Regions from separate parts of the Vibrio sp. ED004 genome, predicted to be linked through region 2. Evidence: riboswitches for the same ligand, from Rfam matches in the RefSeq annotation. Region 2 holds a riboswitch; each other region holds the start of a gene.
What was found. A riboswitch is a leader RNA that binds a small molecule or an ion and turns the genes downstream of it on or off. The one in region 2 is predicted to bind thiamine pyrophosphate.

Region 1: it holds a riboswitch for thiamine pyrophosphate, as region 2 does, so the genes downstream of both, thiB (thiamine ABC transporter substrate binding subunit) here and thiD (bifunctional hydroxymethylpyrimidine kinase/phosphomethylpyrimidine kinase) in region 2, are expected to answer to the same signal.
Region 3: it holds a riboswitch for thiamine pyrophosphate, as region 2 does, so the genes downstream of both, thiC (phosphomethylpyrimidine synthase ThiC) here and thiD (bifunctional hydroxymethylpyrimidine kinase/phosphomethylpyrimidine kinase) in region 2, are expected to answer to the same signal.

What each region holds. Positions count from the first base shown of each region.
Region 1 is NZ_CP066149.1:1,332,226-1,342,307, forward strand. Features, by position in the region: gene thiQ (thiamine ABC transporter ATP-binding protein) at 1-434, opposite strand, end outside; gene thiP (thiamine/thiamine pyrophosphate ABC transporter permease ThiP) at 445-2,040, opposite strand; gene thiB (thiamine ABC transporter substrate binding subunit) at 2,125-3,117, opposite strand; TPP riboswitch at 3,171-3,290, opposite strand; gene ITG10_RS05895 (flavin prenyltransferase UbiX) at 3,334-3,957, opposite strand; gene mpl (UDP-N-acetylmuramate:L-alanyl-gamma-D-glutamyl-meso-diaminopimelate ligase) at 3,991-5,349, opposite strand; gene fbp (class 1 fructose-bisphosphatase) at 5,620-6,630, shown strand; partial or broken gene ITG10_RS05910 (ISL3 family transposase) at 6,672-7,864, opposite strand; gene ITG10_RS05915 (DUF1107 family protein) at 8,038-8,238, opposite strand; gene ITG10_RS05920 (YtfJ family protein) at 8,491-9,042, shown strand; gene ITG10_RS05925 (DUF2607 family protein) at 9,133-9,423, shown strand; gene ITG10_RS05930 (DUF2796 domain-containing protein) at 9,466-10,082, shown strand, end outside.
Region 2 is NZ_CP066150.1:818,216-828,297, reverse strand. Features, by position in the region: gene ITG10_RS21165 (ABC transporter substrate-binding protein) at 1-261, opposite strand, end outside; gene ITG10_RS21160 (ABC transporter permease) at 381-1,196, opposite strand; gene ITG10_RS21155 (ABC transporter ATP-binding protein) at 1,189-1,968, opposite strand; gene thiD (bifunctional hydroxymethylpyrimidine kinase/phosphomethylpyrimidine kinase) at 1,958-2,842, opposite strand; TPP riboswitch at 2,941-3,052, opposite strand; gene ITG10_RS21145 (EamA family transporter) at 3,120-4,067, opposite strand; gene ITG10_RS21140 (AraC family transcriptional regulator) at 4,148-4,885, opposite strand; gene ITG10_RS21135 (DUF2999 family protein) at 5,133-5,384, opposite strand; gene ITG10_RS21130 (YdcF family protein) at 5,492-6,589, opposite strand; gene ITG10_RS21125 (glutathione S-transferase family protein) at 7,086-7,760, shown strand; gene ITG10_RS21120 (hypothetical protein) at 8,219-8,782, opposite strand; partial or broken gene ITG10_RS21115 (regulator) at 9,057-9,371, shown strand; gene ITG10_RS21110 (HAD-IA family hydrolase) at 9,680-10,082, opposite strand, start outside.
Region 3 is NZ_CP066149.1:1,643,485-1,653,566, forward strand. Features, by position in the region: gene ITG10_RS07395 (aminopeptidase P family protein) at 1-1,473, shown strand, start outside; gene thiH (2-iminoacetate synthase ThiH) at 1,774-2,886, opposite strand; gene ITG10_RS07405 (thiazole synthase) at 2,894-3,658, opposite strand; gene thiS (sulfur carrier protein ThiS) at 3,661-3,870, opposite strand; gene ITG10_RS07415 (HesA/MoeB/ThiF family protein) at 3,867-4,649, opposite strand; gene ITG10_RS07420 (thiamine phosphate synthase) at 4,639-5,931, opposite strand; gene thiC (phosphomethylpyrimidine synthase ThiC) at 5,931-7,880, opposite strand; TPP riboswitch at 8,010-8,108, opposite strand; gene crcB (fluoride efflux transporter CrcB) at 8,171-8,554, opposite strand; gene ITG10_RS07435 (multicopper oxidase family protein) at 8,655-10,037, opposite strand.

The DNA.
Region 1 (10,082 bases), on a different replicon from region 2:
ACAAAACAACGCGCCAGTGCGACACGCTGACGTTGCCCACCAGATAGTTGTTCAGGCAGCCTATCTAAGTACTCCGCTACACCCACCTGCGCAGCCGCTTGCTCAACATCGAGCTTTTGGGTTGCGGTAAGCTTTAACCCCGGATGCAAACCTAATCCAATATTTTCACGCACCGTGAGGTGAGCAAATAGATTGTGTTCTTGGAACAACATCGCCAGCGGGCGTTGGTGCGCTTCTTTGCCAATCAATGATTGTCCTGCCACCGAGATCTCTCCCGATGTCGGCTCAATAAACCCAGCAACCAATGCAAGTAGCGTTGATTTACCCGCACCACTCGGCCCCATTAGAGCAACAATATCACCCTGCTCTGCTTGGAAATCAAAACTAAACAACTCTTGGTGATAGTGGTAATCCACATCTTTCATCACTAACATCATCGGTTCCTTAACTCTTTAGCTTTGAGCTTCGAGTAAACAAAAATTCAATCAAACTAAAGCTGCCCACACTCAGTAACAGCAAACTCACTGACACCACTGCCGCCGCTTCCATTTGATAGCTGCCTAACAATTGGAATAGATACAAAGGCAGAGTTCTAAAGTCTTGGCTACCAAATAAGGCAATTGCACTTAAGTCGCCCATCGCCAACATAAAACTGATTGAGAAAGCCTGCGCCATAGGTTTACGTAATGCACGCCACTCCACCAGCCTAAAGCGAGTGAATCCTGTCATTCCTAAGCTTGCACACACATACTGATACTGCTGAGAAAGATGCAGCATAGGCTGAGCCAAGGTTTTAATCACGTAAGGCAGCGCCATCAAACTGTTTACGGCAATCACGATAAAGAAAGCCAAGCTAAACACATCGGTAAACGAACGCAGTAATAAGAACAGACCTGTACTTATCACCAAGCCCGGCGTCACCAAAATAATAGTGCCAATCAGCTCAATCTTGTCCGCTCTAAAGTTCTTGTTCTGCAAACGCCATGCGCGACTGGTTAGAAGGATCGCGATACCAATACCAACGGCGATAATACTTGCAAGGGAAGCAACTCGAACCGAGGTCATTAATGCTGCCCAAAACGGCTCACTGCTCAGTACAGTGAGCGCCTGAGAGTTAATACCACTTAGAATAACCATGGCTAATGGCGGCAATACCAGTATTGAGACTATGATGATCCAAAAGCTATCCCAAGCTTTTGACCACCAGCTGTCCTTAACCAAATACTTCTCTTCCGACAGCTGGCTAGCCGTCACAGATATAGGCTTAGACAAACGCTGAATACTCACCGCTAATACGCCACACAGTAGCATTTGCCATATCGCGAGTAACGCGCCAGCCTGCAGATCAAAGTCGAATTTGATTGCTTGATAGATGGCTAGCTCAATGGTAGTTGATTTTGGACCACCACCCAACGCCATCACGGTAGCAAAGCTGGTGAAGCACAACATGAAGACCAAGCCACACACATGCGGTAATTGCTGTCTTAGCCTCGGCCATTCAACCCATTTAAATTTATTCCAATGACTCATGCCTAAGTGAGCACAGAGTTTATGCTGCTCGGCAGGCACAGTATCTAACGCTTGCAAAAGTAAACGGCTGGCATAAGGCAGATTAAAGAAAACGTGCGCCAACAAAATACCATTCAAGCCATAAATCGAGAATGGTAGCTCAATGTCGAAGTTCGCCAAGAACTTAGCTAACCAACCACTGTTGCCGTAAATCGCTAGCAAACCAAACACGCCGACTAACACAGGCAGAACCAAGGTCGACGCGAACAATCTTAATAACAAGGCTCGTCCAAAAAACTGTCTGCGGCACAGAGCGTGTGCAATAGGTATAGCAAAGCCAACACTCAGCACTGTTGAGAGTGTCGCCTGATAAAAGCTGAATTTCGTTACATGCCAATAGTAAGGATCTGACCATACTTGGCTGATATCAAGAGAAGGGGCATTGCTAAGCAATGCCCCAACTGCTGAAACCACGAAGGCGGTAATGAGTATCGCAACCCAGATCCCGACCTTAGGTGTTTTCTTTATCATAAATTGATTTTTTACCGTAAATGGTTCACTCCAAACATCACAAATGAACCTTTAAATACAGAAAGCTAGTTTTTTGAAAATAAGTTAAAAAGTAAGTGCACTCTGCCATTCACGAATCCAAGGCTTACGCTTCTCGGCGATCTCTTCAGAGCTAAAGCTCAACGCTGTCTGCGGTACTGTTAACTGCTCAAAGCCTTTTGGTAACTCAACATCTGTTACTGGGTACATCCAGTTACCTGTCGGCATCGCCGATTGGAACTCATCACTTAGGATAAACGCCATAAACTCATCAGCGAGCTTTTCGTTCTTACTGCCTTTAACCTTAGCAGCCACTTCCACCTGAGTGTAATGTCCTTCTTCGAAGCTCGCTGCTGCGTACTTAGAATCACTCTCTGCAATGATGTGATAAGCCGGAGAAGTTGTGTAAGACAGAACCAAGTCAGACTCACCTTCTAGAAACATAGAGTAAGCTTCAGACCAACCTTTGGTTACCGTAACGGTTTTCTGAGCTAGCTTCTTCCAAGCTGCCGTTGCTTCATCACCATAAACCGATTTCATCCATAACATCATGCCTTGTCCAGGTGTTGAAGTACGTGGATCTTGGTAGATAACCTTCAGATCATCACGCTGCTCAACCAGCTCTTTCAAACTCTTAGGCGGGTTTGTTAGTTTATCGGTGTTATATACAAAGGCAAAGTAACCAAAGTCATAAGGTACAAAGGTATTGTCATCCCAACCATTAGGCAGTGTTACTGATGAAGTATCAACCTTGTGCTCAGCCAATAAACCCGTCGCTTTCGCTTCAGCCATTAGGTTGTTATCTAGACCTAATACGATGTCAGCCTTGCTGTTACCGCCCTCAAGACGCAAGCGGTTAAGAATAGACACGCCATCTTCAAGCGCGACAAAATTCACATCACAACCACACTTCTCTTCAAATGCTTTTTCAACGGCAGGACGAGGGCCCCAATCCGCAGCAAAAGAGTCATAGGTGTATACACTCAAAGTGTTGTCTGCAGCGAAGGCAGAAAAAGAGATCGCTGTAGTAACAGCAAGGGTAGTTAATGTGAATTTCACTGGACGCTCTCCATGGTCTGAGCGGCACAGGTTTGAGGGAGGAGAACGGTAGAGGTTGTTCCTAACTCAATTCCTACGCCAGCATTATCTGGTTCAGGTTTACGGGTCCCAAGCGTGTGCTTGATCTCAGCTCGCATTCATTATTTGAATGGTTCGCTCCCCGATGAGTGTTCAGAATTGTAATTCGAATTTTAACAATAAGCTATCAAGTTTGGATCAATTACGTTGATCGTACCCCCAACGTGGCACTAAACCTTGCTCGATACCAAGATGGTCTAGAATGCGCGCCACCATAAAATCAACCAAGTCTTCGATCGATTTAGGTTGATGATAAAAACCCGGAGCTGCAGGCATGATCGTCACGCCCATGGTTGAGAGTTTATGCATGTTCTCTAGGTGCAACGTAGAAAATGGCGTCTCACGAACCACCAATAACAGCTGACCTCGCTCTTTCATAACTACGTCTGCTGCTCGCTCTATCAAGTTATCCGATAAGCCATGAGCAATTGAAGCCAAGCTACCCGCAGAACACGGACACACCACCATCTGCTTCGGTGCAGCTGAACCAGAGGCAACTGGTGAGAACCAGTCATCCTTGCCACACACCACCAGCTTTTCTGGATCACAGCCAAGATGCTTAACCAAAGCTTGTTTCGCCGCTTCCGGTCCAGCAGGTAACTTAAGTTCATGCTCTGTCGCTAAGACTACTCGCGCAGCCGACGATATCAGTAAATACACCTGATAATCGGCTGCTAATAAGCATTCGAGTAAACGCAGTCCATAAGGCGCACCAGATGCGCCAGTGAAAGCAAGAGTTATCGCTTTATCGTGTTTTGTCATGTTCTCAGTTACTTCAAATTATAAGGTCTTGGGTTAACCTTTAAGGGCTAACGCATCCAACAATTTCTGGTGAATACCACCAAAGCCACCATTACTCATTACCAAAATTTGGTCACCCGCTTGTGCCTCTGAGACAATTTTAGCAACGAATGCATCCATGTCATCACTGACGTGTGCAGGTTGATGACAAGCATCCGCGACATCCTGTACAGACCAATCAATGTTATCTGGTTGGAATAAGTAGGTAGAATCCGCTTGCTTGAGCGAATCAGCCAAGGTTTCTTTGTGCACACCGCGTTTCATGGTGGCTGAACGAGGCTCTAAAACGGCAATGATTTTTTTCGTGTCGACCTTATTACGTAAACCACCGAGCGTAAGTTCAATCGCGGTTGGGTGATGTGCAAAATCATCATAAACAGATACACTAGCCACCTCACCTTTAAACTCCAAACGGCGCTTGGTGTTGATGAAAGTCGCCAGCGATTCACACGCTAAATCCGGTGTTACACCCACATGTCTTGCCGCCGCAATCGCCATTAAGGCGTTGTTAACGTTGTGGTCGCCGACTAAATCCCAATCTACCGTACCAACACATTCGCCTTGGAAGTAAACCTCAAACTTAGAGCCGTCTTTAACTAGCTTCTTGGCATCCCAATCACCGAGTTCACCGCTCGACTCAGTCTCACTCCAGCAACCGCGAGATAGAACATCTTGAATAGCCGTGTCTTGCTTCGGTGAGAAAATGCGACCATTGCTTGGCACGGTACGCACTAAATGATGGAACTGACGCTTGATCGCTTCAAGATCATCGAAGATGTCAGCATGATCGAATTCAAGGTTATTCATGACCAAGGTTCTTGGATGGTAATGAACGAACTTAGAGCGTTTATCGAAAAAAGCACTGTCGTATTCGTCAGCTTCCACAACGAAGAACATGCTTTCGCCCAGACGAGCTGAGATACCAAAGTTACCCAATACACCACCTACAAGGAAGCCTGGTGCGTAACCGCAATCTTCAAGGACCCATGCCAGCATGCTCGATGTTGTTGTCTTGCCATGCGTGCCCGATACCGCCAAAACCCAACGATCATGTAATAAGAACTCTTGCAACCACTGCGGGCCAGATGTGTATCTAAGGTTGTTATCCAATACATACTCAACACACGGATTACCACGGCTCATCGCATTACCGATGACCACAAGGTCTGGCCTTGGTTCTAATTGGCTAGGGTCGAACCCTTCAATAATTTCAATCCCTTGAGACTCCAATAAGGTGCTCATTGGCGGGTAAACATTCGCGTCACTACCGGTAACCTTGTGACCTAATTGACGAGCCAATACCGCAGCACCACCCATGAAGGTGCCACAAATTCCTAAGATATGAATATGCATAAATTGCTTCCAAACGCTTGGCTAAATGAACCATGTCTAAATCAAACTACTTGCACTCATTATCATTAAATGACGATTAAAAGCGAGCGGCAATGCAAAACAAATTGAGTCGACATAGTAAGTGAGATCTGTGTCGCTTAGTTCATTACCATTAAAAAGATCTAACCTTTAGAATTTAGGTAAGCGTCTAGATGAATAAAGCCCACTCAAGAGGCCGAATCTACAGTGCTCAAATCCCCCCTAATATTGAGAGAAGTTTAAGGAAATAACATGTCTGAGATGCGCACCCTTGGTGAGTTCATTGTTGAGAAACAGAGTGACTTCCCCCATGCAAGCGGTGATCTATCATCCCTTTTGTCGTCTATTCGACTTGCTGCAAAAATTGTTAACCGTGAGATCAACAAGGCCGGCCTAGTCGACATCACTGGCGCTGTTGGTACAGACAACGTGCAAGGTGAAGAACAGCAAAAGCTAGACCTTTACGCGAACGACAAATTTAAAGCGGCTCTTGAAGCTCGTGACCAAGTTTGTGGTGTAGCAAGTGAAGAGGAAGACGAAGCAGTCGCGTTCAACAAAGAGCTCAACAAAAACGCAAAATACGTTGTTCTGATGGATCCACTTGATGGTTCTTCAAACATCGATGTGAATGTATCTGTTGGTACAATTTTCTCTATCTACCGTCGTGTGTCTCCTATCGGAACGCCACCGACACAAGAAGATTTCCTACAGCCAGGACACAAGCAAGTAGCCGCGGGTTACGTGATTTACGGTTCTTCAACCATGCTTGTATACACAACAGGTGCTGGCGTAAACGGCTTCACCTACGACCCATCACTGGGTACCTTCTGCCTATCTCATGAAAACATGATGATTCCAGATGAAGGCAAGATTTACTCAATCAACGAAGGCAACTACATCCGCTTCCCTACGGGTGTGAAAAAGTACATCAAGTACTGCCAAGAGAATGAGCCAAGCGACAACCGTCCTTACACATCACGTTACATCGGTTCTCTAGTATCAGATTTCCACCGTAACCTGCTGAAAGGAGGCATCTACTTGTACCCAAGCACACAAAGCCACCCGCAAGGTAAACTGCGTCTGCTTTACGAATGCAACCCTATTGCTTTCCTTATGGAGCAAGCGGGCGGTATCGCTTCAGACGGTGCTCAACGTATCATGGACATCAAACCAACTGAGCTGCACCAACGTGTACCTTTCTTCGTTGGTTCAACAAACATGGTTCGCAAAGTAGAAGAGTTTCTTGAGCTGAACCCAGAGTAACCCTCTCGCTTCATTCTCAAATAAATACCATTAAAAAAGGTTCATCGCGGCTTTCCGGGGAAAGCCGCTTTTATCTTCAAGAAGAAGTAGTCTGTATCTCGATATCCATACCCCATTCGCTTGATTAACTTTATTTTGTTGTTTATCCCTTCCAATGTGCAGGTGTTGAGCGGATAAGTTGCCGATGCAATAATACCGTGAAGATAAGGCCTCAGTTTTCGTGCAAACTCTTTCAATGGCTTAATTCCACTCTCTTGCACTTGTGCCCACCATACCTCCCAGAGCCCCTTAGCATGTGCTTCTGATTTACAGTACCAAAGCTCTTTGAGTTGTGAGCCGAGTATATAAGTGGCCATCAAGTCCTTATTGATATTCAATATTTCAGTAAGATAGCTATCTTGTCGTGCATTTAAATTACCTCTGTTTTTCAGCAGTACCCAGCGTGAGCGCTTCACCCATTGCCTCGCTTTTTATCCTGCTTGAGTTTGTTAGCTTGGTCGACTCTGACTCTATCCATCACCTCACGACCGAACTTAGCAACAACATGGAATAAGTCGTAAACGATTTTTGCATTCGGGCAGTGCGCTTGAACTTCAAGGTCAAAAGCCGTATTCATGTCCATTGCGACCGCTTCGATATTGTTACCATGCTTGCCTAACTGCTCGAAAAACGGTCGTATGTCCTTGCGGCTACGACCTAACCCTATCCAAATGACTTGGTGAGTCTTAGCATCAGCGATGACTGTGGCATATCGGTGCCCTTTAAAGATGGCGAACTCGTCCATGACGAGTTGCCTTAGCCCTTCCCATTTCACTGACGGTACCACTTGGCGAAGTCGACGTTTATCTATCTCTTTAATGGTGTGCCAATGAACGCTCGTTAACTGGGAGATATGCTTAATGGGAAGAAGAGGCAGTAGTTGTTCTATATAGCTTTTTAGACGCGTCGTTATACGAGCATAAGGCTCTAACCAAGATAGAAACTCTGTTTTTATGCCGCAGTCACGACACTTGATCCTTCGAGTTTGAACGGAAAGCTCAACAGGAACATTGAACAACATGGCCTCTTTCACATGACGCCATTGATACTCATGGATAGCCTCAGCTTCAAGACCGCAAAGGCATTTAGCCTCAGAATTAGGTTTAAGAGTTAGTGTAACAAGTGATGCTGTCTGGTGAGACTTTACTATTTTAAAGCCTTCCCAGAATGAAGATAGGAAAGTATGATTCGGCATGAAAACGGTAGTTTGTGTATGATTTTTGTTTGGCGACTAAACCATATCACTTACTACCGTTTTTTTTGTTTTTAGTTCCCGCTAATCCGCGATGAACCTTAAAAAAGGGCTTCCATTAGGAAGCCCTTTTCGTTGTTAATCTATTTGAAGCAGGACCAATCAATAAAGCTCAGTTACATCGGCAGAGCAGCAATCGTGCCGTTCACTTCTTTAAAAATAGTAAGCTTTTGTTTGTCAGACACTTCAGGAAGAAGCACCTTGCCGTGGTCGAAGCGAAACTCTCCAACACCTTCGATGGCAAACTGGCCCTTGAACAGGACTTTAACGAAACGCGCCACCTGATGTGGGCGGTAAGTAGAAAATTTTCTTAACATAATACAACCTCAATTCCATTTGAGTACTACAGTCACGCACCTGAACACCACCGTATTCAAAGCACATTTAATCGCTAATTCCTTTAGCAAACAGCAAGATAATCTATTGTTCATCTCGATATTGATGCATTATACCTTTTGATAACAAGTCTGCAACTTATTTCTACATCGTACGATAAAAAAGTTAAAGAGGCATTTTTCAAATTTCATATTATACTTCCAGTGCAAACCAATAAGCGGAACAAAAATATAATGAAAAACAAAACTCTACTGGCTTTTCTAGCCGCAGCCTCTCCACTCTTCGCCAATGCTCACAATCTATCTGTAGGTTCAACTCTGCCTGCTGTCGATGTTAGCAACTATGGTGAAATCGTTCTAAACGACGGCAATACCGGATATCAAGCTTGGGCAACCAGCAATCTCCTAGGTAAAGTGCGCGTCGTTCAAGCTATCGCCGGTCGTAGCAGCTCTAAAGAGCTAAACGCACCACTGATGGCAGCCATTACAGCATCGAAGTTCTCAGAAGACAGCTACCAAACCACCACTATCATCAACCAAGATGATGCTATCTGGGGTACGGGTTCTTTTGTTAAATCGTCAGCAGAAAGCAGCAAAGAAGAATTTCCATGGTCTTCTATGGTGTTAGACGAAGATGGCACCGTTGCTTCATCTTGGGCTCTGAAAGAAGAGAGCTCGGCGATCATCGTTCAGGACAAACAAGGAAAAATCTTGTTTGTTAAAGAAGGTGCGCTTAACGAATCCGAGGTCACGCAAGTCATTGAATTGATTAAAGCGAGTCTTTAATCAGATATTCACCTCTTTTTCGAGACCTTATCAAAGGATATTGTTATATTGTAACAGTATCCTTTTTTAATTCTGTGGTTAATCATCCTCATGTGGCAAGACACACCCAACAATGTGAAACGCAAAACAGGCTTCTTGCTTGGGCTGATGCTCATGTTAAGCGTGTTAGCTGCAACACACATGGTGGACATTGACCCAGAGCACCATACTTCGCATCACTGTGAGCTGTTTTCAATAAATCAGTTCATTACGGCACACTCACTACCACAAGTTCCAGAGTTTCATTCAGAGTTTACTGTCGTTATCACAGAGTCAGTAACCTCACTACAGCGCCTCTATTTCGCCTATCTAGCGCGCTCTCCTCCTGTCAAAAACACTTAATTACCACTACTTTTTAATTAACCTTTATTCAGGAAACAAAACATGAAACCTTCTATTTTAGCCGTTGTTATCGGCATGACTGTCTCTACTAATGTTCTAGCAAACGAAGAATTCCGCTCTCATGGTGCGCACGTACATGGTCAAGTTGAAGTAAACATCGCTCAAGATGGACAAGAACTGCTTGTTGAAGTAACAGCACCAGGTGCCGATGTGGTTGGCTTTGAACATGCTCCAGAAACTGCTGAGCAAAAGAAAGTGTTTGAGCAAGCTATCGCACAACTGAACAAGCCAGACGAACTGTTTAGCTTTAACAATGCGAGCTGTACTCTGAAATTTAAATCAGTAACTAACACGCTAGAAGGCGATCATGATGATCATGAAGGCCATGATCATGAAGGCCATGACCACGCTGAACACGGTCATGATGACCACGAAGGCCATGACCATGCTGAACACGATCATGACGACCACAAAGACCATGACCATGCTGAACACGATCATGACGACCACGAAGGCCATGACCACGCTGAGCACGATCATGACGACCACAAAGACCATGACCATGCTGAGCATGCTCATGATGACCACAAAGACCATGACCACGCTGAACACGATCATGACGACCACGAAGGTCACGATCACCACGACCATGAAGGCCA
Region 2 (10,082 bases):
GTAAGTGACTGCAAGATCGACCTTACCTGCTGCAACCAGTTTTGCTGGTGTGCTTGGGTCAGCTGGCTCTTGGATTTCAACCTCTAAGCCTTGGTCAGCAAAGTAACCACGCTCTTGAGCAATCACAATTGGGCCGTGGTTCGGGTTCACAAACCAATCCAACATCAGTGTCAGTTTCTTTTGTTCAGAATCCGCTAATGCATGACCTGAAACTAGCGAAGCAAGCAGTGCCACTGCACCTACCAATTTGGTATTTTTCATAGTTAACCTTTCCTTTTGAATATTATTATTGTGTTTGTCGATCTAACTTCTAACGAGGCTTGTTTAGATAAATAGCCTTGAGCGAAGCTTTATTAAACAAAGAGTTATTGAGCTAGCCATCACTGGTTCTCCCAAGGGATAGCTTTTTTGAGTAATTTGTCTGTGATGAAGTAGAGCGAGATAGAGAGCACCGCCAAGATAAACAAGGCCGCAAACATCTCATCAATGATCATGCGCGCGTTGGCTTGCAGCATTAAGTAACCTAGCCCTTCACTCGAACCCACCCACTCACCGACAACCGCACCAATCGGGGCGATAACTACAGCGACACGAATACCAGACGCTAATGTTGGCAGTGCTGCAGGCAGTTGGATATGACGAAGCAGTTGCCATTTCGATGCGCCCATCGTCTTGGCGAGATCAAGATAACCCGTCGGAGTATTACGCAGGCCGTCGTAGCAACAGGTAGTCACAGGGAAGAAGATAATGATTGCCGCCATCACCACTTTGGAGGCGATACCATAGCCAAGCCACAGCATCAGTACTGGCGCAATCGCAAACACAGGAATCGCTTGGCTGGCAATCAAGATAGGCAACAGCCAACGTTTCAACGGATCAAACATCAACATCTGCAAGGCGAAAAACAGCCCCATGGACAAGCCCAGCAATAGTCCAAGTAAGATCTCTTGCGCGGTCACCCAAGTGTGTTTGAGTAACACATCGTAGCGTTCAATCAGCTTGAGGAAGACTTCAGCGGGAGCTGGCAGAATGAAGCTTGGCATCTCGAAGATAACAACCACCATTTGCCACAAACCAAGAATCACAGCACTGCTGATGACCAAACGCATCACGGGATTCATCTGACGAGGATGTGCTGTGCTAGCTTGCCTGTTGGTTGAACGAGCCACAGCTTCACTTCGCGTTAAATCATTCATAATCACGCTCCAACTGATCTAAAATCGCTTGTTGTAGCTCAGCGCATTCCCCATCGAGTACTCGTGGCGTTGACGTGTGAGGCACAGATAAAGAGTGAGCACTCGCCGGTGTGCCTTGCAACACATACAGGTTATCCGCCAAACGTACCGCTTCTTGTGGATCATGGGTAATCAACACAACGGTTTTATCTCTTAACAGTTCACACGCTAAGGTCTGTAACTTGTGTCTTGTTACCGCATCCAACGCTGAGAAAGGTTCGTCCATCAACACAACTGGCTTGTCTTGCATTAAGGTGCGAGCCAAAGCAACACGCTGACGCATACCACCAGACAATTGATCCGGCATAGCATCCGCGTAATCAGCTAAACCAACCGACGCTAGCAACTCCAATGCTTGGTTAGTTTGAGCTTGTTTATTGGATGTTTGGCTTTGATGCTTACCTGCGGAATCTTGAAAACGATAGCTCAGACACACATTGTCGATAACCGACAACCACGGCAGTAATAAATCTTGCTGCGCCATGTAAGCGATGCGATCGGTTAGAGGTAGTTCATCAGACGTTGCCAATATGCCCTGCCACTCAACTTTGTCATCGAGTAAACCTGCTAGGTATCGCAATACCGTGGTTTTCCCGCAACCACTGCGACCAAGCAGCACAGTCCACTTACCTGCGTTTAGGCTAAGTGATAGCCCAGATAAGGTCGCATGCTCACTATCTCGGTAACGCAAAGTCGCGTTGCTGAGTTGAACGCCAATCGTATTAACAGACATTACCGTGCCCAGCGAAGAAGTGATTTACCGGGCCATGACCTTGACCAACTTGAAGTTCGTCTGCATGAGCAATCGCGCGTGAAATGTATTGTTTACCTAAGTCGACAGCCTCGGGAAGCGTGTTGCCTTGAGCCAAGAAAGAAGCGATAGCAGAAGAGAGCGTACAACCCGTGCCATGAGTGTTTTTGGTAGGAAAACGCTTCGCGCTAATCAGAGCAGATGTGGTTGGCAGAATCAGTAAGTCGTTACTATTTTCATCTTTCTCCAAGTGACCACCTTTAAGCAGGACTGCTTTAGCACCTAAAGCGCGCAGGTCTTCAACCATATCCTGCATTTCCACTTCGCTCTCAGGAACGGCTTTACCAGTAAGTGCTGCACCTTCTGGCAAGTTAGGAGTAATGATGTCTGCGAGCGGAATCAGCTCTTGTTTTAGCGTGGTAATAGCCGAGTTTTCTAGAAGAAGGTCGCCACTTGTCGCGACCATTACAGGGTCAATCACTAAATGTTTAGGTTGGTATTGTTTGATTTTGTCCGCGACGACTTTGATAATTTGCGAATCGGCCAACATGCCAACTTTTACTGCCACGATATTCAAATCGGTAAACACTGCGTCTAGCTGGCTAGCGACATGCTCAAGCGGGATTGGAAATATAGCGGACACGCCTTGGGTGTTCTGAGATGTAATAGCGGTAATCACCGAACAAGCGAAGCTACCCGTAGCTGACATGGCTTTAATATCAGCTTGAATGCCCGCGCCGCCACCACTGTCAGAACCCGCAATGGTCAAAACAACCGGAGTATTGATCGAAGAAGATGGGTTTTCTGGTGTTTGAATGCTGCTAGGTGATACTTGAGAATTGGAATGCTGTGTCATGGTCGCTCCTACTGTCTAAAAGACGCAAGAGAACCGAACTTTGGCCGCAAAGAGAGTGTGGAGGTGAAAGCAATGAGAGATCATTGTTGAACCACGTAGGCAAAGTAATCATAGTTCCCTACGCCAGTGTTAACTGAATCAGGTTCAACGGGTCTCGAATAACGATCTCAGCAAACACCAACTAAGGTATATGCCCCCCGACTATTGATAGCGATAGTAACAGTACTCTCGCAACTGAGATACTCATTTTATTCAATTATAAGATTCACGCATGAATTTAATTCAATAAATCTCGCTTTAACAAATACTTATACGGCTTTTTAGTCGGCTGAGATTGGAGGAATAAACACATCACTATCAAGAACATACCTAGCCATCCGACCAATGGAATAAGCTCACCTACAATACACACAGCCAATACAGCGGCAACAACTGGCTCAAGTAAGGTAATCAAATTTGCGCTACTTGCAGTAACATGTCGCAACCCAAAACTGAAAGCGATATAGCCCAAACATTGAGGAAGTAACACCAAATAACTCACAACTAATATGTTGGTATTTGACGCGAACAGGTTATCCCCTGTGAACCACAGCGTTGGCAGCAACAGCATCGCTCCTAATCCGAATATGCTGCCCATCGCCGCTTGCGACTTGATGCCTTCGTCTATCAGAGCTTTTGTCGCCCACGAATAAATGGCGTAACACAAACCAGCAACCAACCCTAACCCAATGCCCAAAAGCTTCAGGTCGTCGCCAGATTCACTCGTCGATGATGATTCTGAAAACACCAGTAACCCAATACCAACCACGCCAATGGCAAAGCTCATGAGCCAACGTTTGTTGATATTATTCTTTTTGCTAATAAGACACTCTAAAAGTGCAGAAAAGAACGGAGCTGTAGCTATCGACACCACCGTTCCCATCGCGACACCCGATAATTTCATCGAAGAGTAGAAAGCCAAAGGATAGATCGCCAAAGCCAGAGCACTCACCGCTAACAGCTTTTTGCTGAGCAAAAGCTTATCAAGTGAAGATAAGATCTTTCGATATGCCAAGCCCGCTTGCATTAAGCCGCCAACACCCATCGAAAATGCGCCAATCGCTAATGGGCTGAGATAAGGCGCAAAGCTTGCGGCTGTGCCTGTCGTGCCCCATAAAACAGACGCAAACACAATGGCTAAAGTGCCCGTTTGGAATTCGTTAACGCGATTGATGGCAAGGTTCATTGCTATTACCTAGTTTATTTTCATTTCTGATATAGATAATAGTGAACATATACTAAATTTAGTTTGCCAAAAGGACGCTATTATTGTTTTGGAAGACTCTCTTTCATCGAGCCCAAAAACACCCTTGGAGACATGCCAAAGTACTGAGAGAAACGACGACTGAATGCAGACAAGTCGCTATAACCCACACTTTCTGCGACCAATTGAACGGGTAAATCGGTATGGCTTAGCAAGGCTTGTGCTTTCTCCATACGATAGCGAGTGATGTATTTAAGCGCACTGATTCCAATGCACTCTTTAAAGCGTTTCTTAAACTGAGTCGGGCTCAAACATGCCGTTTCTGCAAGTTGAGAAATAGAGAGAGGTTGGGCGTAATTATCCGCAATGAGCCTTTGCACCGCACGAATACGGGGATCGATACTCTTACTCACTTCTTGTTGCTCTAATAAAAGTGAAAACACATCCAAAATAGATGACTCAATGCCACTATCGACTTGATATTCCAACTGCTTTTCAACAAACAACAAGAAGCTCATTAAAGGTGGCGTTATCGTGAAAACTGATAGCTCATGCTCTAACAAGTGCTGCGGTAACTCCATCATATCCGCAACAATAAACCGTGCCGCTTCATCCGCCTTAAACGCATGCGCTGTGGTGACTGGAATCACCACACATTCACCGACAGAAACCTTGCCAACATATCCCACCATTTCAATACTAATACTCCCCTGAATAGGCAGCACCAGTTGATGGTAACCATCATGGGCATGAGTATTAAATTGCTTGGTGTAAGATCGAATGCTTAAGTTAGATTTCATGAGCAACGCCAGAATTCCAGTTTATTGAAACATGAGTGTTAAAACGAAATTACATGATTTAAGCGAGGGAGTCACATCGAGCTAGTGTTTTTGTCGTCTCCCTGTCTAACCTGTTCTATGCAGGATCAAAAAAGCCGTTTAAGTATTGATACTCAAACGGCTTTTTACTCAAGTCTAATTCGCGATCTCAAGAACAGTTAACCGAATTGGTTATTGCTCGCTAACAAAATCGCTCATTCACACTCTATTATTTTTGAAGTTGCTCTTTAGCGGCTTCAACCTTAGAAAAATCTAGGCCAAGTTCTTCAACTGCTTCTTTGATTAGCGCAGGGTTTTGCATTACCTGACCCATCAGCATTTGAAGCTTATCTTGTGGTAAACCAAGTTGGCTGATCGTCGCCATTGCTGCAAGAGGGTTCTCGGTCAACGTTTTGAATAGCTCGCTGATCTGCTCGTCGCTAATATTGTTCTCTTTCAACATTGCTAAAATCGGGTTCATTTTTTTGCCTTTGAAACACTAAATTAAGTAGGAGCACAGCATACCATCTAGCTGTGCTCGATTGTACTAGCAACTTATACTTTGCCTGCTGTGAAGTAACCCTAAGCCTAGCGAGACTCTAATGGGTAAGAGCGATAGCTCCACATACCATACGTTCTAAGAGCGTCACGGTAGATACCTAGTAGCTCACCATCACTCGCCTTCTTAAGATCTGCGAGTGGTTTGTCTGGGTACGAAACCGTATCAAAGGTGATACCCTGAGGGCCGGTTTGCCAGCTAGCGATTTCAAATAGAGTTTGACCACGACGAACATGGCTTGCCGAGCTGATAATAGTCGCATGCTTAATATCATGACGTGCAAGTGCATAGCTACTAAACAAGGCATTACCTACCGTGCTGGTCGCGTAGTTCTCTTCGATGATGCGATCTTTGCTTACCCCTTTCTCGATAAGCCAATCCGCCATTAACTTGCCTTCAGTCTTATGGTTCTTCGGCACACCACCCGTTAACACGATCATCGCATCTGGGTTCGCTTTAGCCATCGCCAATGTTGTCTCAAGACGCTCAATCAAGATCTGATGCATTGAGCCGTCTGGGTTAAGCGCATAACCCAATGTAACGATTGCGCCATGATCATCGAGCAAGCCTTTATTCGCAGACTCTTTCAACGGTGTTTCTAATACGCGGTCGACCGTAGCAAAAATTCGTTTGATGTCTTCTGCTTTGCCTTTGTTCAGGCTTTCCAGTTTCTCCATGTGCTTATTGGATTCACTTTCATTGCCTTCAAATCGCTGCCAAACCGCAAGGTAAGCGTGAAGGTCAACATCATCTGGTGCAACCGTCAGCGCTTGTTCAAACAATTCAATCGCGCGCTCTGCATTCTTGTTGTAGATCTGAGCGTTCGCTGCCGAGATCAGCAAGTCAGTACGGTAAGGTTCTAGCTGATAAGCTTCTAGCAATCGATTCGTCACAATTTCCATGTTGCTTGGCATTTTAGCCGTGAAGCCCGCGTGAGAAATTCTTGCCGGAGACTTAAACGCCTGCAACGCATCAAGAAGTAATTGGTCGACAACTTGTCGCTTAGTCACCAACTGCGCGTAATCCGCAGAAGCCTGAACTGCGCCATCGTTAGCTGCAAAAGAATAAGGTATTGCGCCAAAAGCGAGCATGCCACCAAGAGCGAGGGCGATAATGTTCTTTTTCATGGAAAGATCCTGTGTCGTTAAGTGTTCACATCAGATTTGCTCACCAATGTAAGTCCCTAAGATTAAAAAACCGTGAAGCACACCTTATTTTCTAACGTTTATATTCATTTGTTGCATAAGGTGTGGCAGCAGATCACGATTTTGAACTTACCGATAAGCCTGTGTATCCAGATAATTCTGGTTTGAACCAGTGCTCAACGTTTTTGTTGGAATATCTGACTGCAGATTCCATACGCCTATCCCGCCAAAAAACACCCATCACAAATCCGAACTCCACATAAAACAACGTATCAAAGAAGCAGATTTAAGCTAATTTTTTCAAAAACTTAAAACTCAACACACTGAATCGCGCGATGTTAATCCTCGCTCAAATAACGAAGTTTTAGGTACATAGATTTAAAACACACATCAACCGATTTTCAAATAATTTAAAATCAATTATTGAACGATCGTTCAAGCGGTGCTTTAATGAATTACCAATACAAGGAGTTACCCCATGCTTAAGTTCTATTTTCACCAAACACCAAACCCAATGAAGATCGCTCTGTTTCTAGAAGAGACAGGTCTAGATTTTGAACTCGTTCCCATTGATACCTTAAAAGGCGAACAACACACGCCGGAATATCGCTTAATAAACCCGAACGGAAAAACACCAGCCATTGAAGACGAAGGACAACGTGTTTTCGATTCGAACGCTATCCTTCTGTACCTATCAGAGAAAACAGGCAAGCTAGGTGGACAACCTGAAGACAGAGCCGAACTGCTCTCTTGGATGATGTTTATCGCGAGTGGTCTTGGTCCTTATTCAGGCCAATCTGTACACTTCCGCCATGCTGCGCCGGCAGGCTTAGACTACGCTGTAAACCGTTACCTACGTGAAGCACAACGTCATTACGAAGTGTTAGAAAAGCATATGGAAGGTCGTGAATTTATCGTCGGAAATGAGTACACCATTGTCGATGTAGCCGCATGGGGTTGGATTGATAAAGCATCTGTTGTGCTTGGTGAAGAAGGCTTAGAACCTTACCCGAATTTAAAGCGTTGGTTTAACGCAATCAACACCCGCCCAGCCGCACTACGTGCCCGCGAAACCGGCAAAGACGTTGAATTTAAAACCGAACGTGATGAAGAAGCGAAAAGAGCACTGTTTCCTTCGAATTATGCGAAGTAGAAGAATTGAAAGTTAACGCTCTATTGAGTGATAGCTAAAACTCAAACATAAAGAGCCGCCAACAGGCCGTGAGGCGCAGCAAATATTGGCAGGAATCGCATTGTTAGGAATTCAATCTGAACTGGAAATTAAACCTCTACTCAGCTTATAAGTTGGCAAGAGTATTAGCAAAAATGACAGGGATTTGAAGAAGGTCTGGCTTTGAATGCAGTATCGAGAAAGGTAGTCACTCGACTACTTAAGTCTCGCTTTCAATGACTTATGGCTTGGTAGAGCGTTATCATTACAATATACCTCTCCCGTAATATCTTAGTAGATCTCGATATTGGGTGTGAAAATGTTGTCTGATGACTTTTCGAAAAGAAGCCAGTATTTTTGCATTTTCGGTCCTTGTTTACGTTTCAATTGCAACACATGGGCAAGCGAAAATCATTTCATTTGCCCATGGTTGGTGCTGGCTAAGGTAACTTAGTAGCTGTGACAGTTATCGCTTTCTTCACCGTCCCCTCAGACATTACGCTCTGGATTAGTTCGGCTCCAATTTTTGTGACGGAATATGAGTTATTAGCCATATGGCGAGATTCAGGCAATAGCTTATCGTAGCCTTTCATGTCTGCGACGTTGTAGCCCTTTAAAAATATTAAATTGTAATCAAGCTTATACCCACCATTGAATCCTTTTTGAAGAGTCATGCTCGAATTACAATCAAACTTAGCGTCCTTATATTTTGGGTACGTTTTCCCATCTTTATTTGTAGTAACTGACTCTAAGTCTTTATACAAGCCAGACTCAGCACATAAATCAAACTCGGATTTATAAGGGACGCTAGGGAAGTTAACTACAAGCATTTGTCTAGCAGAGCCTTGCTCTTGTATGTCAAATACGATTTGAGCGACAGCGTTTGTCTCAGTCCCAACAGTTAGTGAAGGACTAGAGTTTTCAATATAGGTGGTTCTTTCATCGTTTGATACTGAGCAACCTACGATAGAAAGAGTTATTAATGTACAAAACAGAGATTTCATTTTAGGTCCCTTATGAATGTATTTATGCTTATTAGCGTTATATGTACAAATAAACATGCTGATTATTTGTACAGCACTATGGCGGTAGGGTGTCGGTCAACGTATTTATGCAATCAGTCTGTATGCAATAAATTTAAATCATGGATTTATTTTAATGCCAGAAAGATTACTAGTGCATATTATGTTTAATTACGCACACAGCTCTAACACAGTGCGACCTTTTGCTCTTTGAGGTTTTATCATTGAAGTATCGCGAAATAAGTGAGAATGCCAAATAACCAAGGAAGAGGTTACTGAACTGTGGTTTAAATCTGCGAGAACAGTTACAGGTTGGGATGAGGGAAATCCAACTCCACCCGTGTGCAAAAGGCTTATGATAATGGGAAAAGGTCAAGAACTAAGCATTAATGAAGATTGGATACAGTTTAAAATGTTATACGACACTATGGAGCTGCCGACTGGACAAGTGGTTAAACCGCAGCAAATATTGGCAGGAATAGCGCTATTGGGGATCTAGTCTGAGCTAGAAATTAAGACTTCCACTCATTTACTTGGCTTAGCGAGAGCTATAGCTAACATTAAGAAATAGAACAACCAAAGTATGATTTCTATGGAATACGACAAAAAATAGAGGTTTAGCGACGAGTGGCTATCAGATGAAGAACATAGGTCTTGAATAAAAAAGGCCCGAAAGGGCCTTCGTATAATAAATCACAATTTGAGAAGTGGTATGTAGTACTGACTAGATAAATAAGCTGCGGAGAAAAGGACTGTAGCCCAAATAACCATGCGTATAAATTCAAGACCAAATATAGCGTTTCTATTCAAAAACGGTTGGCTATAATCGCGAAGCGATGGCCAGCTGTTTTTTATCAGTTTAAACAGCTTGTTATGTCTTTACCAACATAGCTCATACGAACCGTTTTTGTTTTCAATTGCTAGATCTGAAAAGCCATTAACAATTAGATCAGCTAAAGCTAATTCAGATTCTTTATGGCTAGTTAATATAGCTACAGTAAAACACCCTGCTTCTTTAGCTGATTTGACACCAGCAGGAGAATCTTCGAAAGCAACACAGCTCATCGAATTCACACCTAGTTTTTTAGATGCAAGTATAAATGGTTCAGGATGTGGCTTACCAAATTTAACATCTTCGGCACATACCATGTTCGTAGGCAACTTAAAACCAGATGCACGCAAACTTGTCTCTGCAACTTTCCTTGGACCACTCGTAGCTATTGCCCATGAACACTTAGGTATATTTTCTACAAAACTTAATGCACCATCAATTGCAGTAGCT
Region 3 (10,082 bases), on a different replicon from region 2:
AGCAAGGTTGCATTCGACCCACGCATGCATACAGCAGCTTGGTTGAAAGGCGCACAAGCAAAGCTCACTGATAAAGTCGAACTCACAACATTAACAGCAAACCCGATTGATGAGCTTTGGTCTGATCGTCCTGAGCCTGTTGTATCTGATGTTCGCCTAATGGCGACCGACGCCGTTGGTCAATCAAGTGAAAGCAAACGCGCTGAAATTGCAGGCTTACTAAAAGCCAAAGGTGCGGATGCCGCTATCCTTACTGAACTAGACTCTATTTGCTGGTTACTCAACGTTCGTGGTTTAGACGTGTCTCGCCTACCGGTTGTATTGTCTAATGCCATCATTCACGCCGATGAAAGTGTCGATTTCTTCTTAGATCCAGCTCGTATCCCTGCTGGCTTTGAAGCGCACGTTGGTAATGGTATTCGTGTTTCTCACCCATCTGAGCTTGAAGCACGTCTTCAATCTTTAGAAGGTAAGAATGTGTCAGTTGATTCAGGCACAAGCAACGCTTGGTACACGCTTGTTCTACAAAACGCAGGCGCTCATGTCATTGAAGCAGCCGACCCATGCCTAATGCCAAAAGCAGCTAAGAACGAAACTGAAATTGCGGGCATGAAAGCGTGTCACATTCGTGATGGTGTTGCGATGGCAAAGTTCTTGTCTTGGATTGATGCTGAAGTCGCGCAAGGTAACTTACACAACGAAGCGGTATTGGCTGACAAAGTACAATCGTTCCGCGAGCAAGACCCAACGCTGATGGACCTAAGTTTTGACACCATTTCAGCAGCAGGCGGCAACGCAGCTATGTGTCACTACAACCATGAGAACCAACCTGAACCAGGTCAGCTAGAACTGAATACTCTGTACCTAGTCGATTCAGGCGGTCAGTACTTAGATGGTACGACCGACATCACTCGTACTATCGCGATTGGCCAACCAAGCGACGAAATGATTCAGCAGTTCACATTAGCGCTTAAAGGCCACATCGGCATTGCACGTGCGCGTTTCCCACAAGGTACTCGTGGTTTCCAACTTGATATCCTAGCGCGTCAGCACTTATGGGCAGAAGGTTTCGATTACGATCATGGTACAGGTCACGGTGTTGGTCATTTCCTAAGTGTTCATGAAGGTCCGCAAAGCATCTCTAAAAAGCTTATCGACGTACCTCTTGTTGAAGGCATGGTGTTATCAAACGAGCCGGGCTACTACCGTGCTGATGAGTTTGGTATTCGTATCGAGAACCTAGAATTGGTTGTTGAGCTGCCAACTCAAGGTGACTTCTCAGTATTGACGTTTGAATCGCTAACACGTTGCCCTATCGATAAGCGCAACATCAACGTCGACCTACTGACACGACCTGAGCTTGCATGGCTGAACGATTACCACCAAAAAGTATGGAACGATGTTAGCCCATTAGTTGAAGGTGATACGTTGGAATGGCTACGCCAATCAACAACACCACTTGCTCACGCTTAATACCTTGCTAAGCAGGTAACTGAACCAAAACTAGCTGGCTCAGTTAGATATTCAAACGGCTACCCTCAGGTAGCCGTTTTTGTTTGTCGATTTCACATCACTGATGTTTCACGTGGAACATTAGCCAAGATGTTATACCAATCTGGATAAGTAGGTGATCAGATAATTGCGTAGGAAAAATCGCTTAGAGCAGGGCATAGATTGCAGCTAGCTAGTTGGCCTACCTACAAAATCTATAACGATGCTATCAGCGATTTTAACTAGCAAGAATGTCCAGATACTTATTTAGATTGGTATTAGTTAGCCTGAGTAAGCGCTATGCCAATCTCGCCATACCGGGTCGAAGCCGCGTTGACGAATCATAGTTTCAACATCAGCTGCACTTCTCTCATCACTTATCTCAAACTGCTCAAGCTCTTCCTCACCCGAAGCATAACCGCCCGGTTGAGTTTTTGACGCAGCAGACATGCTAGTGATACCTAACGGCAACACGTTATCACGGAACGTTGCAGACTCACGAGTCGAAAGCGACAACTCCACCTCAGGGTTTAATAGTCGATAAGCACAGATAAGTTGCACCAACTGCTTATCACTCATAATCGACTTAGGTTGCAAGCCACCCTCACAAGGACGAAGGCGTGGGAACGAAATCGAGTAACGCGTTTGCCAGTAAGTTCGCTCTAAGTAATCCAAATGAGCGGCCACGAAGAAACAGTCTGTTCGCCAGTCTTCCAAGCCAATCAACGCACCAATCCCTATCTTATCAATACCCGCTTTTGCCAGACGATCAGGCGTTTCAAGCCGGTATTCAAAATCCATTTTGTTGCCACGCAAGTGGTGCTCAGCGTAAGTACTTGGGCTATATGTTTCTTGGTAAACCATCACAGCATCTAAGCCAAGGGTTTTGAGTTCCGCGTAGTCGTCTTGATCAAGCGGCTGAACTTCCATCGCAAGGTAGTTAAATTGCGCTTTGATATTCGGTAACACCTCGCGGAAGTACTTCATCCCAACCTTAGTTTCGTGCTCACCGGTCACCAACAATACACTATCGAATTTCATCTTTTTGATGGCCGCGCTCTCGGCATCAATTTCATCCAAAGTTAATGTACGACGCTTGATACGGTTCTCCATTGAGAAGCCACAGTAGGTACACGCATTCGCGCACAAGTTCGATAGGTACAAAGGAATATAAAGCGACATCGTATTGCCGAACCGCTTACGCGTTAGCGCCAACGATTGTTGTGCCATCTGCTCTAAGTAAGGCTCTGCCGCTGGAGAGATCAAAGCCTTAAAATCTTCTAAATCACGCTTAGGTTTACTCAAAGCACGTTCAACATCCGCCGCCGTTTTACTGAATATAGACATACCAATGTCATCCCAGTTGAGCTGTTTAAATCGATCAACAAACGTCATAGCAATACTACTCGTCTAGGAATGAGGTTAACGGACTGGAAGCAACAGCATGAGATACCTGACCTGCTAGTCCTGCAAGGTAAGCCATACGACCCGCTTCAACTGCCAACTTAAAAGCAATCGCCATTTCAACAGGCTGTTGTGAGGCTGCAATCGCAGTATTCACTAACACAGCGTCAGCACCCATTTCCATTGCACGCGCAGCATGTGATGGCGCTCCGATACCGGCATCAACAATCACAGGAACGTTGGCTTGGTCGATAATGATCTCTAAGAAGTCGGCTGACGCGATTCCCTTATTAGAACCAATGGGTGCACCTAGTGGCATCACAACAGCACAACCTACCTCTTCTAAGCGCTTACACAAGACAGGGTCGGCGTGGCAATAAGGCAACACAACAAAGCCATCTTTCACCAACTGCTCAGCAGCGTTAAGTGTCTCGATTGGGTCTGGCATCAAGTACTTTGGATCTGGGTGAATCTCAAGTTTTAACCAGTTAGTACCTAGTGCTTCGCGAGCCAAGTGTGCGGCAAAAATCGCATCCTTCGCGTTCTTCGCACCAGAGGTATTCGGAAGTAGATTTACGCCAGCATCAATAATTGGCTGCAAAATATCATCTTGCTCAGAACGAATATCAACTCTCTTCAGTGCCATGGTTGCCAGTTGAGAACCGGAAGCTTCGATAGCACTCGCCATCAAATGTTTGTTTGCGAACTTGCCGGTTCCAGTGAACAGACGTGATTGAAACGTTTTATCTGCGATGGTTAACATGGTTAGCCCCCTGCAATAGCTTGGAAAAGAGAGATGGAATCGCCTTCGTTGACGATGGTTTGTTGCCACTGGCTGCGTGGTACAACCGCGTTATTGATAGCAAATACACACCCTAAATCAGGTAGCGATAGTGCTTGGATGATGTCTGAAAGAGACGACGATTGCGCGACCTGCTCTGGTTGCTCGTTTATAGAAATAGTTATGTAGCTCATTGTGCTTCTTCTTGTAGGTGTTGGATCGCCGTTGTGTTGCAAACCGGACATTCGCTATCTTGCGTGACCAATAGGTTTTGCCAGTTCATGGTCTGGCCATCGAACAACTTTAGTTGATGCGTTGCGACTTTAAACTCGCCACTACTAATACGCTGAAAAGCAGCAAGAGCTTGGAGGTTACCTATAGTGCCGACCACAGGACCAATGATGCCGCTATCACTACAACGCGTTGTTTGTGGATGGTTCTCAAACGGGAAAAGGCAGTGGTAACACCCTTTCTGGTTCTGATAATCAAAGACAATAAATTGACCTTTCCAGCCGATTGCAGAACCCGATATCAAAGGTGTATTAGCTTTAAAACAAGCTCGGTTAACCTGCTGGCGTGACGCGAAGTTGTCAGTACAATCCAACACGAGATCAGCCAACATGACTTCTAATTCAAGTTGGCTTTCACTCATTCGTAGATTGATGGTTCTTACTTGGCTTCGACCATTGAGCTCATTCAGTTGTTGTTTAAGTGCTTCGACCTTAGGTAAACCTAATTGGCTCTCCTTGAACGCTACCTGTCTCTGAAGGTTGGACGAATCAACACAATCATCATCGACCAACACAATTCTTCCCACACCAGAAGCTGCGAGATAGAGAGCAGCAGCATTACCCAAGCCACCACAACCAATAACCAACACATGGCTGTTTAACAGGTTTCGTTGACCTTGCTCACCTATCTCAGGTAAGGCAATTTGTCGTTGGTAACGAATGAACTCAAAGTCACTCAACATAGCTAGGCTCCCGCATAACCTCTTTGCTAAGCGTTGAAGAGCTAGGAGCCATTAGCTTGTCGAAGAATTCGATCACTTTTTGTGGGTCTTCCGCTAATGTAATCGCACGTACAACAGCTAAGCTCGATACACCACAATACCAAACCTGCGCAGCTGTCGATTGGTCAATACCACCAATTGCAACCGTCGGATAACCAGTAAGTTCTTCTGTATATGGGATGGTATCAATTAGCTGCTGGTACAGAGATAAACGCACCAAACCTTGAGGCTTCGATGGCATCTCTTTCGTTGTGGTCGGAAATATATGGCCTAGTGCAATGTAGCTTGGATTGATTTGGACGATGCGTAGCAACTCATAATAACCATGAGTTGATAGACCGATCTTAATACCCGCTTGGCTCAGTTGGGAAAGGTTTGATTCCTCAATATCCTCTTGCCCCAGATGCACACCAAAAGCACCATGCTTAAGTGCAAGCTGCCAGTAATCGTTAATAAAAACCTGAGCGTTATGTTCTCGACCAAGTTCGATCGATCGTGCGACTTGTTGCTCTAAATCGGCTTGTTGAGGATTCTTAATACGCAGTTGGACGGTATTAATTCCGAGTTTAAGCAACCTTTCTATCCACTCAACATCATCAACCACCGGGTATAAGCCGAGGCTATTTTTGCTCAACTCAGGGAAGGTAAGTGATGTCCCTTGGTTGGCCCAACCAACACTGATATCCAGTCGTTCATCTTCTAGGACAGGGATAGGAAAATCTTGATAGTGTGATGGCCATGTTCCACGTGAAACATTCGATGCAGCGCGAGCTAAAGCCAGCGCGTCTTCCAATGGGAATTCCAACGCCAATAAAGTAAGTAGCCAAGCAAAGTGACCGCGACTATCTAATTCTTGAGGAGCTGTAGTGTCACTCTCGATAGCACGATTAGCATCTAAGTGTGACCAGATATCTAACACAGATGAATCATCGGAGACTCCGATATAGACGGTGTTCGAAGCTTGAGTCAAAGCAGTACAAACATCGGTTAAAGCAACTGAATTACTGTAATCAACAACGTGGTTCAATTGCGCTAACTGACACTCCGCCAATGAATCAACATCATGAGCAAAGCCAATAGATAATGCCTGTTGAGCATCAACGATAGAGAAGTATTGAGTTGGGCTTACACCCAACTCAACTGCATCAGTTGCTAAACCTTGTCGTTTAGCAACCAATAGACAGCTTTGAACCTCCCCCGTTAACTCGATGTATTGAGATGGGATGAGAATCTTCACTGTCATTATTCCTCTAATTGAGCTTCTTTTGCGCCTACAGCAGGGTGATAAAGTTCAGAGCCAGTATCACGGAACTCTTGCGATTTTTGACGCATTCCCTCCAACGGGTTATCTAGCATCTTAATCTCGATAGCCTGATCAGCGGCTACTTGTTCAGTGTCTTTCGCATACTCTCGAACTTCTTGAGAAATCTTCATCGAGCAGAACTTAGGTCCACACATAGAGCAGAAGTGAGCAACCTTGCCCGACTCTTGTGGCAGAGTTTCATCGTGGAAAGAACGCGCTGTTTCTGGATCTAAAGCTAGATTAAATTGGTCTTCCCAACGGAATTCAAAACGCGCTTTAGATAATGCATTATCTCGGATTTGTGCGCCCGGATGCCCTTTTGCCAAGTCTGCTGCATGTGCTGCCAGCTTGTAAGTAATCAAGCCAGTCTTCACATCTTCTTTATTTGGTAAGCCCAAATGCTCTTTAGGTGTTACATAGCAAAGCATCGCACAGCCGTACCAACCAATCATCGCCGCGCCAATACCAGAGGTAATGTGGTCATAACCTGGTGCGATATCAGTGGTCAGCGGGCCTAATGTATAGAACGGCGCTTCATGGCAGTGCTCTAACTGCTCGTCCATGTTCTCTTTAATAAGGTGCATAGGTACATGTCCAGGACCTTCAATAATCACCTGAACGTCGTATTCCCAAGCTACTTTAGTCAGCTCACCTAGAGTACGTAACTCCGAGAATTGAGCCTCATCGTTGGCGTCTGCAATAGAGCCAGGACGCAGGCCGTCACCTAGTGACAAAGCCACATCGTACTTCGCACAGATCTCGCAGATCTCGCGGAAGTGTGTGTATAAGAAGCTTTCTTGGTGATGTGCAAGACACCATTTCGCGATGATAGATCCACCACGAGAGACAATACCTGTCACACGTTTAGCCGTCATAGGAACGTAACGAAGAAGCAAACCGGCATGAATAGTGAAGTAATCAACGCCCTGCTCCGCTTGTTCAATCAAGGTATCGCGCATCACTTCCCAGTTAAGGTCTTCGGCTACGCCATTCACTTTCTCAAGCGCTTGATACATAGGAACCGTGCCAATCGGCACTGGGCTGTTACGTAGGATCCATTCACGAGTCTCGTGAATATTACGGCCTGTAGAAAGGTCCATTACGGTATCGCCGCCCCAGCGAGTCGACCACACGAGCTTCTCAACTTCTTCTTCAATCGAAGAGCTTACCGAAGAGTTACCGATATTGGCGTTCACTTTCACTAAGAAGTTTCGGCCAATAATCATAGGTTCTGATTCTGGGTGGTTGATGTTTGAAGGGATGATAGCTCGGCCTTCAGCGACCTCTTTGCGCACGAACTCAGGGGTAATTTCTTTGGGTAGGTTTGCGCCAAAGTTATGACCAGGGTGTTGGTGATTAAGCTGTTCATCAGCGAACTTCTGACGCCCCATGTTCTCACGTATCGCAATGTACTCCATCTCAGGAGTGATAATGCCCTGACGAGCATAATGCAGTTGAGTTACACATTGGTCACCAGTAGCACGACGAATTCGAGGCAGGTTTCCGTAACGAAGGTCATCTAGGGTTTCATCTTCTAAACGTTCTTTGGTGTAAACAGAGCTTACATCATCGAGCAATTCTGTATCACCACGCTCTTCAATCCATTGCTCTCGCAACTTAGGAAGGCCGTTATAAAGGTCTATTTCATGCGTAGGATCGGTATAAACACCGGAGGTATCGTAGACATGAATCGGCTCATTAGGTTCGAATACAGGCTCTTTTTTGGTACCACCAACAAGGCTATCTGCGAGGGATATTTCTCGTACAGGGACTTGAATGTCCTCTCGAGATCCTTGGATGTAAGCTTTTTTTGAATTTGGATAAGGTTGTACGGATAAAGAATCGATGAAATTCTTCGCTTCCAGTCTTGCTTGTTTACGACTCGACATAGCATTTTTCCTTGGCTTTTAGCCATTATTTATAGGGATAAAAATGCTTGACGGATTAGATGCTACAAGAGGGATCACGGTAAGAAATACAGTTGTGATCTGGAGATAGATCTCTAGAAGGATTCTAGTTAGATATCTACTCTTGTTCCCTTCGCAGGTATTAGCCTGATCAGGTTCAACGGATCCCGAGTTAACGGTCTCAGCCATATGGCACTCCGACAAGTTCGATCGAGTATATAAAAACGGCTTGGATAAACCAAGCCGAGTTGTTAACAAATCGTAAGAAAGTTCTAAGACTTTATCAAAAGTTGGAAGCCGATCCATGCAGCCGAGATACTGAGAACCACGTTGAGCAGCACATTGAGCCCCATCTTAAAGAAAGCACCCTGCTGCATAAGAAGTACGTTATCCATCGAAAATGTAGAGAACGTAGTCAGGGCTCCAAGGAAACCAAGGCCGATGATCTGTCTCCATGGTTCAGTCGCAACCATCTCATTTTCAAATGCGGCGATGAGCAAACCCATAATGAAGGAGCCGATTACGTTAACAGTTAGTGTACCGTAAGGAAAACCACGCCCTAACATCACTACACATAACTCTGAAATCAAATAGCGCGAACAAGCGCCAAATGCACCACCAATGGCAATAAAACCTAAAATAGATAGCTGACCCATGAATCCTCCCAAATAACAGTCCCTATATTCTAGCTTTACCGCCGATAAAAGCGAGGGTAGAAACTAAGAATGCATGTGCAAATATTAAACGTTACAGGTGTCACTTAACTTCAATATATCCCATCAAACCCGTTTTCATGTGCTCAATTACATGACAGTGGTACATCCAACGTCCTGGGTTGTCTGCAACAAATGCCGCTTTCGCTCGGCCATTTTTCCCTAGTAACACAGTATCGGTATGGAAAGGTTCTTCTATTTTTTTACCATCTAGTTCCAATACAGTGAATGTATGACCATGAATATGAATTGGGTGGTGGTATTGAGTGACGTTCTTAAGGTCGAATATATAAGTTTTGCCTAACTCTAAAGTCGCCAATGGATCGGGAATATTGTCTTTGCTCATACCCTCCCACGCGCGTTTATTCGTAAGCCAAAACTTAGGCATAGACTTCCCATCTTTAGATACCGGTGAGACTGCTCCTTCCCATTCAAACACAAAATCAATTTCTTCTGCGTTAACGAGATCTAAGTTAGGCACAGGATTGAGAGGCAATGAAGGAAGTATTTGACCTTCTATTAGCGTGGAATCTACAACCTCAAACTCACACAAGGAAAAAGGAAAGCGCCCTTTCATTTGAAGCACATTCACTCGCTCCCCCGCCTTGGGAGCAATCAACCCGAGATCGACACGCATACCTGGGCCAATTTTGTGTTGAGTCAGCTTATAAGATGTCTTTACAGGGTTACCATCAATGGCAATCACCCATGCTTCAGCACCTTCAATAGCTATCGGATAGGTAATCGTGTTATCAACATTCGCGATACGTAGCCTAGTCGTTGCGTGCTGCTTCAATTGATAGATGGGTTCATGTACGCCATTGACGCTACTCCACTCTCCTGGCGTGCCCATACGAGCACTGAGACGAGGAATCATCAAGTCTTTCCACTGGCCTTGTTTGTCGATATGCCAATGTTTAAGCATCAGAGCATGCTCTTCATCGAACTGAACTGGCGCACTCTCTTCGACAATAATAAGCCCGACCAAGCCCATACCAAGTTGCTTAACACTGTTCATGTGCGGGTGATACCAGAATGTACCCGCATCTGGTGGCGCAAACTCATAGACAAACGTTTCACCGGGCATAATAGGAGGCTGACTTAAGAAAGGAACCCCATCCATTTCGATCGGAATTCTCAGGCCATGCCAATGAATTGTGGTCGGTTCTGATAGCTTGTTTGTAAATCGAATCGTTACCTTTTCGCCTTGTCGACAGCGAATAATCGGTGCTGGAATCTGTCCATTAAAGGCTAAAACATTAGTACTAAATCCCTTCACCAACTCAGCGGTTGAAGGCTCAGCAGTTAAGTCATAAACGAGCTTTCCTTGCTCATCAACAGACCGCTTCATTGAGCAAGCAGGTAGGACGGTTAGCGCAGATATAGCGAGAGATGATTGAATAAACTTGCGACGGGAAATATCCATATTTGTTGCCTTTTAGTAATAACGACCAAAATGTAACAAAATATT